3 regions of the Lentzea sp. NPDC005914 genome follow, and region 3 is predicted to be linked to each of the others. Evidence: riboswitches for the same ligand, from Rfam matches in the RefSeq annotation. Region 3 holds a riboswitch; each other region holds the start of a gene.
The links. A riboswitch is a leader RNA that binds a small molecule or an ion and turns the genes downstream of it on or off. The one in region 3 is predicted to bind glycine.

Region 1 (4,563 bases), on a different contig from region 3:
ACGAAGCCGCCCTCACCCGTGTAGAGCACCGGGTAGTGCTCGTCCAACCGCCGGGCAACGTAGTTCGCGGCGGCCACGGCGGTCAGGGTCGCGCGGCGCAGGCCGTCGCCGCCCATCATGCGCACGTACGCCCACGAGATCGGCAGGATCGACGCGGAACCCCAGGGGGCCGCGCTGATCGGCCCGACACCCGTGGCGGGACCGGCGGTGGGCTGCAGCGGGTGGTTCGGCAGGAACGGCGCGAGGTGCGAGCGGACGCCGATCGGGCCGACGCCGGGGCCGCCACCGCCGTGCGGGATGCAGAACGTCTTGTGCAGGTTCAGGTGCGAGACGTCCGAGCCGAACTTCCCGTAGCGCGCCAAGCCGATCAACGCGTTGAGGTTCGCGCCGTCGACGTACACCTGGCCGCCCGCGTCGTGGACCAGGCCGCAGACCTCGCTGACCGTGTCCTCGTACACGCCGTGCGTGGACGGGTAGGTGATCATGATCGCGGCGAGGTCGTCCGCGTGTTCGGCGACCGTCGAACGCAGGTGGCCCATGTCGATGTTGCCCTTGTCGTCGCACTTCACGACGACGACGCGCATACCGGCCATGACGGCGGACGCGGCGTTCGTGCCGTGCGCGGACGACGGGATCAGGCAGACGTCACGGTCGGCGTTGCCGTTCGCGCGGTGGTACGCGCGGATCGCGAGCAGACCCGCGAACTCGCCCTGCGAACCGGCGTTGGGCTGCAACGACACCGCGTCGTAGCCGGTGACCTCGGCGAGCCACGCCTCCAGGTCGGAGACGATCTTCAGCAGTCCGGCGGCGTCCTCGACGGGCGCGAACGGGTGCAGCGTCGAGAACTCCGGCCACGTGATGGACTCCATCTCCGCGGTCGCGTTCAGCTTCATCGTGCAGGAGCCGAGCGGGATCATGCTGCGGTCCAGCGCGACGTCCTTGTCGGACAACGCACGCAGGTAACGCAGCAGCGCGGTCTCGGAGCGGTGGGCGTGGAAGACCGGGTGGGTCAGGTAGTCCGACGTGCGGCGCAGGTCGGCCGGGATGCCGTCCGCGGTGTCGGCGTCGATGGCGTCCACATCGGATCCAGTGACACCGAAGGCTTCCCACACCGCGACGAGGTGCGCGCGCGTCGTCTTCTCGTCGCAAGCGATTGCCACGACGTCGGCGTCGACCAGACGCAGGTTGATGCCGAACGAACGCGCCTTCTCGACAACAGAAGCGGCCTGGCCCTCGACACGAACCTGGACGGTGTCGAAGAACTCGCCGTGCACGACGTCCAGGCCGGCCTCGCACAGGCCGGTGGCGAGCACGGTGGCCATGCGGTGCACACGGGTCGCGATCGCGCGCAGGCCATCGGGACCGTGGTAGACGGCGTACATGGACGCGATCACGGCCAGCAGCACCTGCGCGGTGCAGATGTTCGACGTGGCCTTCTCGCGGCGGATGTGCTGCTCACGAGTCTGCAGCGCGAGGCGGTAGGCCAGCGAGCCGTCGGAGTCGACCGAGACGCCCACGAGACGGCCGGGCAGCTGACGCTCCAGGCCGGACCGGACCGCCATGTAGCCGGCGTGCGGGCCACCGAACCCGATCGGCACACCGAAGCGCTGCGTGGTGCCGACGACGACGTCCGCGCCGATCTCACCCGGCGCGCGCAGCAACGTGAGGGAGAGCAGGTCCGCGACGACGACGGCCTGCGCGCCCGCGTCGTGGATCTCCTCGATGAGGGCCTTCTGGTCGCGCACCACACCGGACGCGCCGGGGTACGAGAGCAGCACGCCGTAGAAGTCGCCGCCCAGGCCGAGCCCCTCGATGCCCTGCGACAGGTCGGCGACCACGATCTCGATGCCCAGCGGCTCGGCGCGCGTCTCGATGACGGCCAGCGTCTGCGGCAACGTGTCGGCGTCGACGACGAACTTGTTCGACTTGGAGCGACCGGCGCGGCGCACCAGGGTCATCGCCTCGGCGGCGGCGGTCGACTCGTCCAGCATGGACGCGTTCGCCACCGGCAGGCCGGTCAGGTCGCCGACCATGGTCTGGAAGTTCAGCAGCGCCTCGAGACGGCCCTGGGAGATCTCCGGCTGGTACGGCGTGTAGGCCGTGTACCAGGCGGGCGACTCCAGCACGTTGCGCAGGATGACGCCCGGCGTGACGGTGTCGTAGTAGCCGAGACCGATCATCTGCGTCATCGGCCGGTTCTGGGAAGCCAGCTCACGAAGCTCGGCCAGCGCCTCGGTCTCGGTCGCCGGAGCCGGCAGGTCGAGCACGAGGTCGCGCTCGTGAATGGACGACGGCACCGCGTGCTGCGCCAGCTCCTCCAGCGATCCGACGCCGATGACGTCGAGGATGCGCGCGAGCTCCGCCGGGCGCGGGCCGACGTGGCGGTCGGCGAACGGGGTGCCGTGCTCGAGAGCGGCGAGCGGAATGCGGTCCTGCGTCATCAAACGCCTCCGGGGGCTGCGGGCACACGTGTCCTGGTGCCCTCCCCGCTCTGTCCGTACCCGTCACGGGCGCCTGAGAGGTTCACCCCGGTGTGACATGGGGCTTTCACCGTCGGCGGGACCCTTGCGGGTCCACTTTCCAGAGGCGTCTCGCTCACGCGGTCCTGGATGCCTGAGAGGTTCCCGGGGAGGGACTTGCTCCTTCGGCGCCGGGCTCGAAACCCGGTCTCTCCCGCCTGAGTTCAGCGACTACCCGCGAAGAATACCCGCAGGCAGCCCACGTAGTCGCTACGGGCGCGACCAATGTCTCAACCGAACTTCAGCCCGTCGCGCGCTCCCGGCGCCTGCGCGTCAGCTCGTCCTCGGTCATGGGAGCGATCTCCACCCCGTCGGCCCGCTCGGCCGGGAACTCGTGAATCGTCCCCGAGATCTCCCGCATGGCACCGGAAACCGCGATCCCGAACACGCCCTGACCGCCCTGCAGCAGATCCACGACCTCTTCCGGCGAGGTGCACTCGTAGACGGTCGTCCCGTCCGAGAAGAGCGTGATCTTCGCCAGGTCCTGCACGCCGCGGCGCCGCAGGTGGTCGACCGCGACCCGGATGTTCTGCAACGAGACCCCGGTGTCCAGCAACCGCTTCACGACCTTCAGAACCAGGATGTCCTTGAAGGAGTACAACCGCTGACTTCCGGACCCGTGAGCCATCCGTATCGTCGGAGCGACGAGTCCGGTCCTGGCCCAGTAGTCGAGCTGCCGGTATGTGATGCCCGCGATCTGACACGCCGCGGGACCCCGGTAGCCGACGAGTTCGTCCGGCAGCGAGGAGTCCGGGAACAGCTCACCCTGCTGCCCGGATTCGGCCCGCACGGGCGCTTCCTCGACCACGCCTGCCTCCCCTCGGAACGGCCACGAAACTCATGGCCGTCAAGCCGCCGCGTCAGCTCACGCAAACCGGCGACGTCCACTCGAGTTCGACGGTAAGACCGCTCAGAGGGCAGGTCAACGCGACGCGCGGGGAGGATCGACCCTCAACCTGAGGTGGAGAGTCACACCGTCACCCGATGCGGGACGTTCAGGTGACGTTTAGTGATCGTTTAGCGAGCAAATCGAGCGGAAAGTAGCCCAAAAGAGCGACACACCAAGGCGCTACGACGGTTCCAAACGAGACAGACAGCGACACAACGCAAAACTCAGCTGTCGGCGCCCCTGGTGTGCCTACGTGTCCGCTCCGCGGAAGTCCTCCGGCGAGACCGAGTCGAGGAACTCGCGGAACTTCTCGACCTCGTCCTCCTGCTCGTCGGGGATGATCAGGCCGGCCTCGGCCAGCACCGACTCCTCGGCGTGGATCGGCACACCGACGCGCAACGCCAGCGCCACCGAGTCCGAGGGCCGCGCGGAGACCCGCACGTCGCCGTCGAACACGAGCTCGGCGAAGAAGGTGCCCTCCTGCAGGTCCGTGATCCGGACCTGTTCGAGGTTGCGACCCAGCGCCCCGATGACGTCCTTGAGCAGGTCGTGCGTCAACGGACGGGCCGGACGAACACCCTGCTGTTCGAGTGCGATGGCCGTGGCCTCGACGGAGCCGATCCAGATCGGCAGGTACCGCTCGCCCTCGGTTTCGCGCAGAAGAAGGATCGGCTGGTTCTGGGGCAGCTCCACCCGCACGCCGACGACACGCATCTCGCTCATCGGGCCTCGCCTCCCTCTATGTCGTTCGGGAGTACCCGGTTTCACACCCGAGCATCCCCCGGCGTACGTCTTCGACGCTACCCGCCAAGCGGGCCGTGTGCTCAATTGTTGCGGGCAGATCGTGATCAAGACTGCACTGCCGCCGGACAGATCACGATTGCCGCAAGCCCGCTCTTACCAACAACGTGTGCAACGAGGTGAACAGGTCAGCCAATTCCCGGACCGTCTCGGGATCTGAGAACGACTTCAGCGCAACCACCTCGTGGTCCGCCGCAGCGCGAACCGCGCGCAGGTGCTCGCGCTCGACGCCGAGTCCGGTCATCGTCCGGATCGTGCGGAGCGCGGTGATGTCCTCGGCGGTGAAACGGCCGTGGGGACCGGCGCGCAACAGACCGTCGCGCTCCAGCTGGGACAGCTGTTCAGCGCCGATTC
Region 2 (4,563 bases), on a different contig from region 3:
AGGCCCAGGTTGTGCTCCATGGCGATCTCGGCCGCGTTCTCGACCTGTTCCGGGGTGCCGCCGAGGACCTCGGCGAGACCGCCGGCGGCCATCGAACACGCCGAGCCGACCTCGCCCTGGCAGCCGACCTCGGCACCGGAGATCGAGGCGTTCTCCTTGAACAGCACGCCGATCGCGGCCGCCGTGAGCAGGAACCTGACGACGCCGTCGTCGTTGGCTCCCGGCACGAACCTCGTGTAGTAGTGCAGGACCGCGGGCACGATGCCGGCCGCGCCGTTGGTCGGTGCGGTGACGACACGGCCGCCCGCCGCGTTCTCCTCGTTGACCGCCAACGCGAAGAGCGTCACCCAGTCCATGACCCGCAACGGGTCCGTGACGAAGTGCTCGCCCTCCAGACGCTTGCGCATCTCGGCGGCGCGACGGCGGACCTTGAGGCCGCCGGGCAGGACGCCGTGCTCGGTGCAGCCGCGCTCGACGCACTCCTGCATCACGTGCCAGATGTGCAGAAGTCCTTGGCGGATCTCGTCTTCGGTCCGCCACGACAGCTCGTTGGCCATCATGATCTCGCTGATCGACATGCCCGTCTCCCGGCACCGCGCGAGCAGCTGGTCGCCGGTCAGGAACGGGTGCGGCAGCGGGGTGGTGTCCGGCTTGATCCGGTCCGTGCCCGAAGCGTTCTCGTCGACGACGAAGCCGCCGCCGATCGAGTAGTAGACGGCGTGCTCGACGGACTCGTCACCCTTGTACGCCTCGAAGCTCATCCCGTTGGGGTGCAACGGAAGCGACTTGCGGCGGTGCATGACGAGGTCGCGGTCGTGCACGAAGTCGATCTCGTGCGCACCGCCGAGCTTCAGGCGTCGGCCGGTGACGATCTCCTCGACACGGGCGGCCGCGATCGTTGGGTCGACTTCCTCGGGGAGGTTGCCTTCGAGGCCCAGGAACACGGCCTTGGGGCTGCCGTGGCCGTGCCCGGTCGCACCGAGCGAGCCGAAGAGCTCGACGTGCACGCGGTCCACTTCGGACACCCGTGCCCCGAGCTTCTCGACGAACATCGCAGCGGCGCGCATCGGACCGACCGTGTGGGAGCTGGACGGTCCGATGCCGACGGAGAAGAGGTCGAAAACGCTGATCGCCACTGATCAGTCCTTCGCGGTGGGGTTCGGCACGTCAGTCTGTGGTGAGCTCGGCGTACTTGGCCGCCGTGAGCAGGTTCTCCGCGGACTCGACCCGCACCCTGAACAGCCAGCCGGCGCCGTACGGGTCGTTGTTGATGACGGCCGGGTCGTCCACGACCGCGCCGTTGACCTCGATCACCTCGCCGGTCACCGGGGAGAACAGGTCGCTGACCGACTTGGTGGACTCGAGCTCGCCGCAGACGGCGTTCGAGACGACCTTGGCGCCGACCTCGGGAAGCTGGACGAAGACGATGTCACCGAGGGCGTCCGCGGCGTAGGAGGTGATTCCGCAGGTCAGCGGGTCCTGGGTACCCGGCGTCCAGTCGACCCACTCGTGCTCGACGGTGTAGAGCAGGTTCTCGGGGAACTCCACGGCGACTCCTCTGGCTGGGACGGCTCGGTCAGGTGACTACCCCCTCCGCCGTGCAGAGTTGCCTACCCCGAGCGGTCTTGCTGCCTGAGAGTGTGCGGGAGCTTGCCCCTTCGGCGCCTCGACTGCTTCGTCGAGGTCTCTCCCGCTCGGGTTTCGGTGCCGCCCTGGTTGGACCAGAGGACACCACGGCCGATGTTCAGTTTTGAGTCCTTCGAGACCAGGCGAACGCTATGTGCGTCCCCCGCCAAGTGTCAACGCGAGATGGTTGACATCGGCGAGAGCGCTGCCATGGTGTGGTGAGGCAGACATCGGAGGTCTCATGAGGAAAGCGTTCATCGCCGCGCTGCTCGCCTCGCTGGTCCTTACCCCTGTCCCCGCTGCATCGGCTGCGGAGGCACCAGCTCCGATCACAGTTCCCCTCACCCAGTACTTCGACAACGACGGCATCGACACCGCGTCGGACCGGACCGGCAACTTCGACGGTTCCGGCTACGCGTTCCCTGCGGAGGGGCTGCCGTCCGGGCAGGTCAACGCCGATGGAGTGCCGTACCTCTTCCCGGGAAATTCACAGGCCAAGAACAACAACGCGGTCGCGCTGGGGCAGCGGATCGACCTGCCGCACGGGCGCTACCTGACTCTGCACTTCCTCGTGGCGTCCTCGTACGGGGCGGCCGGCGGGACCGCCACCGTGCACTACGCGGACGGATCGACCACGACAGGTGCCGTGAGCGGACCGGACTGGTACGCGGGCAGTGGTCCGATCTCCGCGCCGTTCCGCTACTCGCCCGGTGGCACCGACCAGCACCCCGTGTCGATCGGGACCTCCCAGGTCTGGGCGGATCCTCAGAAGGAGGCGGTCGGGGTCACGCTGCCGGTCACGAACCCGGCGGTGGAGGGCAAGTCCTCGCTGCACGTGTTCGCGCTGTCGTTGCAGCCGGTGGCCAAGGGCTCGGTGCTCGCGGTCCGTGCCGCGCGCAGCACGACCAAGCTGCCCCGGCTGGGCGGGCAGACCGTCGAGGCCACCGTCGTGAACCTCGGCGACCAGTGGGTCTCGAACATCTGGGTGCGCGCCGAGGGGCTGGGTCTGGTGACGCTGCAGCCGGCGCTGGTGAAGCGGCTCGCGCCCGGTGAGGAAGCTCGCGTGCGGATCGGCATCCACGCGTACCGGACCGGCACGTTCGACGGGAAGGTCGTCGCTTCCTCCGCGAAGGCCTCGGCGTCGCAGAACGCCAGGTTCACGCTGGGTGTCGCGGACTACCAGGCGAACGACGCCTCGCTGGCCGCCCACGAGTCGCCGTACTGGTTCGACGACGCCAAGTTCGGGATCTTCATCCACTGGGGGCTCTACTCGGTGCCCGCCTGGTCGCCGCCCGGTGAGCAGTACGCGGAGTGGTACTGGCAGTGGATGCAGGACCCGAACAACGCGGTGAACGCCTACCACGCGGCGACGTACGGGAAGGACTTCTCGTACGACCAGTTCATCCAGCAGTTCACGGCCTCGAAGTTCGACCCTCGCGAGTGGGTGAAGCTCTTCGAAGAGGCCGGCGCGAAGTACTACGTGCTGACCTCCAAGCACCACGAGGGTTTCGCGTTGTGGGACTCGAAGGTGTCCGGCCGCGACTCCGTTGATCTCGGTCCTCGTCGCGACCTGGTGAAGGAACTGTTCGACGCGTCGCGGAAGTACACGCCTGGCCTGAAGAACGGGCTCTACTTCTCGATGCCGGAGTGGTTCAACCCGGACAGCCCGTGGACCGGTCACGCTCCGCGGAACCCGTACACGGGCGCTGCCGAGCCCTACACCGGCTATCAGGCCGGGCGCGACTTCGTGAAGGACTACCAGGGGCCGCAGATGACCGAACTGGTCGACGGGTACGACCCCGACGTCATCTGGTGCGACATCGGTGGTGCGAACGACTCGCGGCGCGTGATGGCGGACTACTTCAACAAGGCCAAGAACCGGGCCGTGCCCAAGGACGTGACGGTCGACGACCGGTGCGGCATCCCGACCCACGACTACACGACGCCGGAGTACGCGACGTACCCGAACACCGTGGTGAAGAAGTGGGAGGCCTCGCGCGGCCTGGACCCGCGTTCGTACGGGTGGAACCGGGCGACGCCGGACTCGATGTACATGACCGCGGACGAGGTGATCCACACGCTCGTCGACACGACGTCCAAGAACGGCAACTTCCTGCTGGACATCGGCCCGCGCGCGGACGGCTCGATCCCCGAGATCATGCAGCAGCGACTGCGTGAGACGGGGGCGTGGCTGCGCACCAACGGCGAGTCGATCTACGGCACGACGTACTGGTCGCGGATGGCTCAGCAAGGTGACCTGCGGTTCACGGTGAAGCCGAACGAAGCGTTCTACATCACCTCGTTGGTCCAGCCGGGGTCACAGCTCGTGGTCGACGCTCCAGTGCCGCTCAAGGACGGCGACAAGATCACGTTGCTGGGTCATGACAGGCCCCTGAAATGGACCCGATCGGGTGGAAAACTGGTGGTCGACGTGCCACAGGGCGTTGGCCGGCACGCATGGGTGTTCAAGGCCGCTTTGTCCTAGCAGAACAACCGGACAGTGACCGGATAGTGCGATCCGCACGGTGACATGACCTTCCGACTGCCTCACATTGTGAGACAGAGGCCAGCCCGAACGGAGGAGTCATCGTGCGGATCGCAGTTCCCCGCGAGATCAAGAACCACGAGTACCGCGTCGCTCTCACCCCTGCCGGTGCGCACGAACTGACCAGCCGCGGCCACGACGTCTTCGTCGAGCAGGGCGCCGGACTGGGCTCGGCCATCACCGACGAGGAGTACCTCGCGGCCGGCGCCAAGATCCTCGCGTCCGCCGACGACGTGTGGGCCGAGGGCGACCTGGTCCTCAAGGTCAAGGAGCCGATCGCGGTCGAGTACCCGCGTCTGCGCTCCGGTCAGACCCTCTTCACGTACCTGCACCTCGCCGCCGACAAGCCGCTGACCGAGGCCCTGCTGGCGTCCGGCACCACGGCCATCGCC
Region 3 (4,563 bases):
GGGATGAACACCGGGGAAGTGCTTGCCGACATAGGTGTGGCGGACGCCCGAATTATGGAACTGCGCCGGGCAGGAGTTATTGGATGAATGCTCGCGTGCGCATTAATAAGGACACGACGGGGTGACAGAGCGTGATGCCGTCGGTTCGGCATCCGGGTGAGGCTCGGTTCAACATGTCTGGTCCACGCTGTGGGATGCGAGGGAGTCCGTGTTCACCTCGTGCCCAGGACATCGGCGCTGCTGAGGCCTCTCTTTAGCCGCCATTCGGGTGACATTCCCCGTCAGCAGGCGTGCGTGGCCGGTGGATCCTGGGGGCAGTTGGGCGTGGTCGTTGTTCATCAGCCGGGTGAATGAGGGACCATGTCGGGTGACACGGGCGGTCTGCCGCCTCACCTGTGAGCGAGATGGACGGAGAGGTACCTGTGAACCTCAAGAAGGTGCTAGTGCTGGCGGTCGTCGCGCTGGTGCTGTTCCTCCTGATCACCCGGCCCGAGGAGTCCGCAGGCGCGGTCCAGACGCTCCTCGGCTGGCTGAGGCAGGGCGCGGAGTCGATCATCACCTTCATCAGGAGCCTCTTCGGGACGGCGACGCCTGTCGCCTAGTGACTCTCGGTGATCCTCGGCCATCTGCGTTGGACCGGATGGGTGGAAAGAGGCCAATCACGCACTGGTAACGGGTGTTCTGGGGATTCAGGGTCTGGCGATTGTCAGACCTACCGAATACCTTCCGCTGCAATGGCCGATCCCCGACCGACGAGGAGGCACATATGGTCGAGGACTCCGGGGTCCACGAGCTGTTGCAGCAGTGGGCGGCTGAACGGTCTGATGACGCAGAGATGCAGGAGGTGAACCGGATCAAGAACGCGTGGCTCGCTGAGGCTCCCCCCTCGGCGCCAGGCATCCCCGCACAGCGGGGCGGCAGGGGCGGGCCCTCGCGTGGCTTGGTCAAGGTCGACTCGGCGGATCCGGCCTACGTGGCCGCGATGCGCAAGCGGGCGCCGGAGGCACCCGAGGCACTGCTCGCCGCCGCGGCGAGCTACTGGCAGCTGGTTGGCGATGTCGCCGAGGCCGAGCAGTGGTGGGACGCGGGCATCAGCCCGTTGGACCAGCGCGCGCTCGACTATCGCGCGGCGGGTCTGAGCCCTGCCGACCTCGGGCGGCGCCTGGGACCGATGACGGTTCTCCAGCACCTTCGCCGCGGTTCCGCCGCAGCCTGGTGTGTCGCACGTCTGCAGAGGCAGCGCCGGGACGGCGTGGCGTAGTAGAGGGAACGGGCTGTCGGAGGCGGCAGCCCTGTATCCATGCGTTCCAAGTAGTGTGGAGGCCGTGCGCGGCCTCCTTACACCCCAGCGAGTGTTGATCGGGTTTGCCTGTCTGGTGGCCCTGATCGCCTGTTGCGGGCTCGCGTACTGGCAGTGGCAGCGCTTCGAGTCCGCCAGCGGCACGTTCCAGAATCTCGGTTACGTGCTCCAGTGGCCGCTCTTCGGCCTCTTCCCGGCCTTCATGGTGTGGCGTTTCCGCCGTTTGGCGCGCCAGCGTCGTGACGAGGTTCTCTCCGCACCGGAGCCGGTTGCGGCCGCCGCGAAGCCGATGACTACCGTTGACGCCGTCAAACCCGCGCCTGTCGAGCACTTCGACGATCCTGAAGACGCGGAGCTCGCGGCCTACAACCGCATGCTCGCGGACCTCAACGCGCGGGACGGTCGTTGAGCGAAGGCGGGCTGATGAAGGGTGCGTTGACCCGGTTCCGGGTCATGGCTTACGTGGTCGGTGTCTTCCTGCTGCTCCTGTGCGTGGCGATGGTGCTCAAGTACGCCGCGGACATGGGTCAGTTCATGAAGGTCGTCGGGCCGATCCACGGCTTTCTCTACGCCATTTACCTGGTCATTTCCGTCGACCTGGCGCTGAAGCTGCGCTGGTCGATCAAGGGCACCGCCCTCGTGCTGCTCGCCGGGACGATCCCGTTCCTGTCGTTCTGGGCTGAGCGCAAGGTGGTCGAGAAGACTGCGCAGGGCGTGCCGCTGTGACGTTTGGCCTGCTAGCGTCTGGGGCTACCAACTGAACACGGCCGTCGATGTCGCGCGGGAGAGCTCACTTGAGTGTGAGCGCCGAAGGAGCAACTCCTCCCCGGAATCTCTCAGGTACAGGTACCGCACGACGAAGGCAACTCTGAAAAGCAGGCCCATCGGCCTCGCCCACGGTGCAAGTCGCGTGCTGCGCGGCGAAGCTCTCAGGCTCATGACAGAGGGGGAGGCTCGCTCTGGTGAGGAGTCTCCGATGGACCGTGTCATTCTTCTGTTGCCTCAGCCGGCCCAGGCCGGCTCTTCGGCGCACCCTGGAGGAGCGTTCTGATGTCCCGCCTCACGCCTCTGAACGCCGAGCACGAGCAGCTCGGCGCGATGTTCACCGACTTCGCGGGCTGGCGGATGCCGCTGCGCTACTCCAGCGAGCTCGCCGAGCACCACGCGGTGCGCACCACCGCGGGCCTGTTCGACCTCACGCACATGGGTGAGATCGTGCTGACCGGACCCCAGGCCGGCGAGGCGCTCGACTACGCGCTGGTCGGCCACATCTCGGCGCTGGCCGTCGGCAAGGCTCGCTACACGATGATCACGCAGGCCGACGGCGGCGTGATCGATGACCTGATCGTGTACAGGTTGGGCGACGAGGAGTTCATGGTCGTCGCCAACGCCTCCAACGCCGCTGTGGTGGCTGACGCTCTGGTCGAGCGCGCCGCCGGGTTCGACACCGTCGTCACCGACAAGTCGACCGACTACGCGTTGATCGCGATCCAGGGCCCGAAGTCGGTCGAGATCCTGTCCGGACTCACCGACACCGACCTGTCGGCCGTGAAGTACTACGCCTCCTACCCGTCCACCGTGGCAGGTGTCGACGCGCTGCTCGCCCGCACCGGGTACACGGGCGAGGAGGGCTTCGAGCTCTTCGTGGCGCCGTCCGACGCCTCGGCCGTCTGGGCCGCGCTGCTGGAGGCGGGCGAGGCGCACGAGCTCAAGCCGTGCGGTCTCGGCTGCCGCGACACGTTGCGTCTCGAAGCCGGAATGCCCTTGTACGGCAACGAGCTGACCACGTCGCTGACGCCGTACCACGCTGGTCTCGGCCGCGTCGTGAAGCTCGACAAGCCGGGCGACTTCGTGGGCCGCGACGCGCTGACGAAGGTCTCGGAGTCCGATGTGGACTCGGTCCTGGTCGGACTGAAGACCCCCGAGCGCCGCGCCCCGCGGCACGGTTACGCGGTGCTGAACGGCGACGAGGTCGTCGGCGAGGTCACGTCGGGCGCGCTGTCGCCGACGCTCGGCTACTCGGTCGCCATGGCGTACGTGACTCGGGCCAGTGCCGAACCCGGCACCCCTCTGCTGGTGGACGTCCGCGGCAAGAAGCAGCCGGTCGAGGTCGTCGCACTTCCGTTCTACAAGCGCGCCAAGTAGGGAGATCTTCCAGATGTCCGACCAGTTCAACGCCTCCCTCGCGGAGTACGACCCCGAGGTCGCCGAGGCCGTCGCGGCCGAGCTGGCGCGCCAGCAGGGCACTCTCGAGATGATCGCCTCGGAGAACTTCACGCCCGTCTCGGTGCTGCAGGCACAGGGTTCGGTGCTGACCAACAAGTACGCCGAGGGCTACCCCGGCCGCCGCTACTACGGCGGCTGCGAGCACGTCGACGTCGTCGAGCGCCTGGCCATCGAGCGCATCAAGTCGTTGTTCGGCGCCGGTTTCGCCAACGTCCAGCCGCACTCGGGCGCGCAGGCCAACGCCGCCGCGATGTTCGCGCTGCTGCAGCCCGGCGACACGATCCTCGGCCTCGACCTCGCGCACGGCGGTCACCTCACGCACGGCATGCGCATCAACTTCTCCGGCAAGCTCTACAACGTCGTGCCGTACCACGTGTCCGACTCGGACGGCCGCGTCGACATGGCCGAGGTCGAGCGCCTGGCGCAGGAGCACCGCCCGAAGCTGATCGTCGCCGGCTGGTCCGCGTACCCGCGCCAGCTGGACTTCGCCGAGTTCCGCCGCATCGCGGACTCGGTCGAGGCCTACCTGATGGTCGACATGGCGCACTTCGCGGGCCTCGTCGCCGCGGGCCTGCACCCGTCGCCCGTGCCCCACGCGCACGTGACGACGACCACGACCCACAAGACCCTGGGCGGTCCCCGTGGCGGTGTGATCCTCTCGAACGAGGCGGACATCGCCAAGAAGATCAACTCCGCGGTCTTCCCCGGCCAGCAGGGCGGCCCGCTGGAGCACGTGATCGCCGCCAAGGCCGTGGCGTTCAAGCACGCCGCCTCGCCGGAGTTCGCCGACCGCCAGCGCCGCACGCTGGAAGGCTCGAAGATCCTGGCCGAGCGCCTGTCACAGCCGGACGTGGCCGCCGCGGGCGTGAAGGTCCTCACCGGCGGCACGGACGTCCACCTGGTCCTCGTCGACCTGGTGAACTCCGAGCTCGACGGCAAGCAGGCCGAGGACGTGCTGCACCAGATCGGCATCACGGTGAACCGCAACGCCGTCCCGAACGACCCGCGGCCGCCGATGGTCACCTCGGGTCTGCGCA

Region 1: another riboswitch for glycine. It lies ahead of gcvP (aminomethyl-transferring glycine dehydrogenase); the one in region 3 lies ahead of gcvT (glycine cleavage system aminomethyltransferase GcvT).
Region 2: another riboswitch for glycine. It lies ahead of gcvH (glycine cleavage system protein GcvH); the one in region 3 lies ahead of gcvT (glycine cleavage system aminomethyltransferase GcvT).

The regions. Positions count from the first base shown of each region.
Region 1 covers NZ_JBEXVQ010000017.1:154,958-159,520, reverse strand. Annotated here, with positions in the region: gene gcvP (aminomethyl-transferring glycine dehydrogenase) at 1-2,441, opposite strand, end outside; glycine riboswitch at 2,591-2,686, opposite strand; gene ABZ345_RS24580 (MerR family transcriptional regulator) at 2,761-3,327, opposite strand; gene ABZ345_RS24575 (bifunctional nuclease family protein) at 3,658-4,131, opposite strand; gene ABZ345_RS24570 (MerR family transcriptional regulator) at 4,283-4,563, opposite strand, start outside.
Region 2 covers NZ_JBEXVQ010000014.1:13,782-18,344, forward strand. Annotated here, with positions in the region: gene ABZ345_RS20640 (L-serine ammonia-lyase) at 1-1,136, opposite strand, end outside; gene gcvH (glycine cleavage system protein GcvH) at 1,168-1,548, opposite strand; glycine riboswitch at 1,611-1,703, opposite strand; gene ABZ345_RS20650 (alpha-L-fucosidase) at 1,868-4,111, shown strand; gene ald (alanine dehydrogenase) at 4,216-4,563, shown strand, end outside.
Region 3 covers NZ_JBEXVQ010000022.1:137,365-141,927, reverse strand. Annotated here, with positions in the region: gene ABZ345_RS28855 (CaiB/BaiF CoA-transferase family protein) at 1-87, shown strand, start outside; gene ABZ345_RS28850 (hypothetical protein) at 405-602, shown strand; gene ABZ345_RS28845 (helix-turn-helix transcriptional regulator) at 767-1,261, shown strand; gene ABZ345_RS28840 (hypothetical protein) at 1,377-1,709, shown strand; gene ABZ345_RS28835 (DUF3817 domain-containing protein) at 1,724-2,026, shown strand; glycine riboswitch at 2,072-2,162, shown strand; glycine riboswitch at 2,163-2,254, shown strand; gene gcvT (glycine cleavage system aminomethyltransferase GcvT) at 2,351-3,445, shown strand; gene glyA (serine hydroxymethyltransferase) at 3,459-4,563, shown strand, end outside.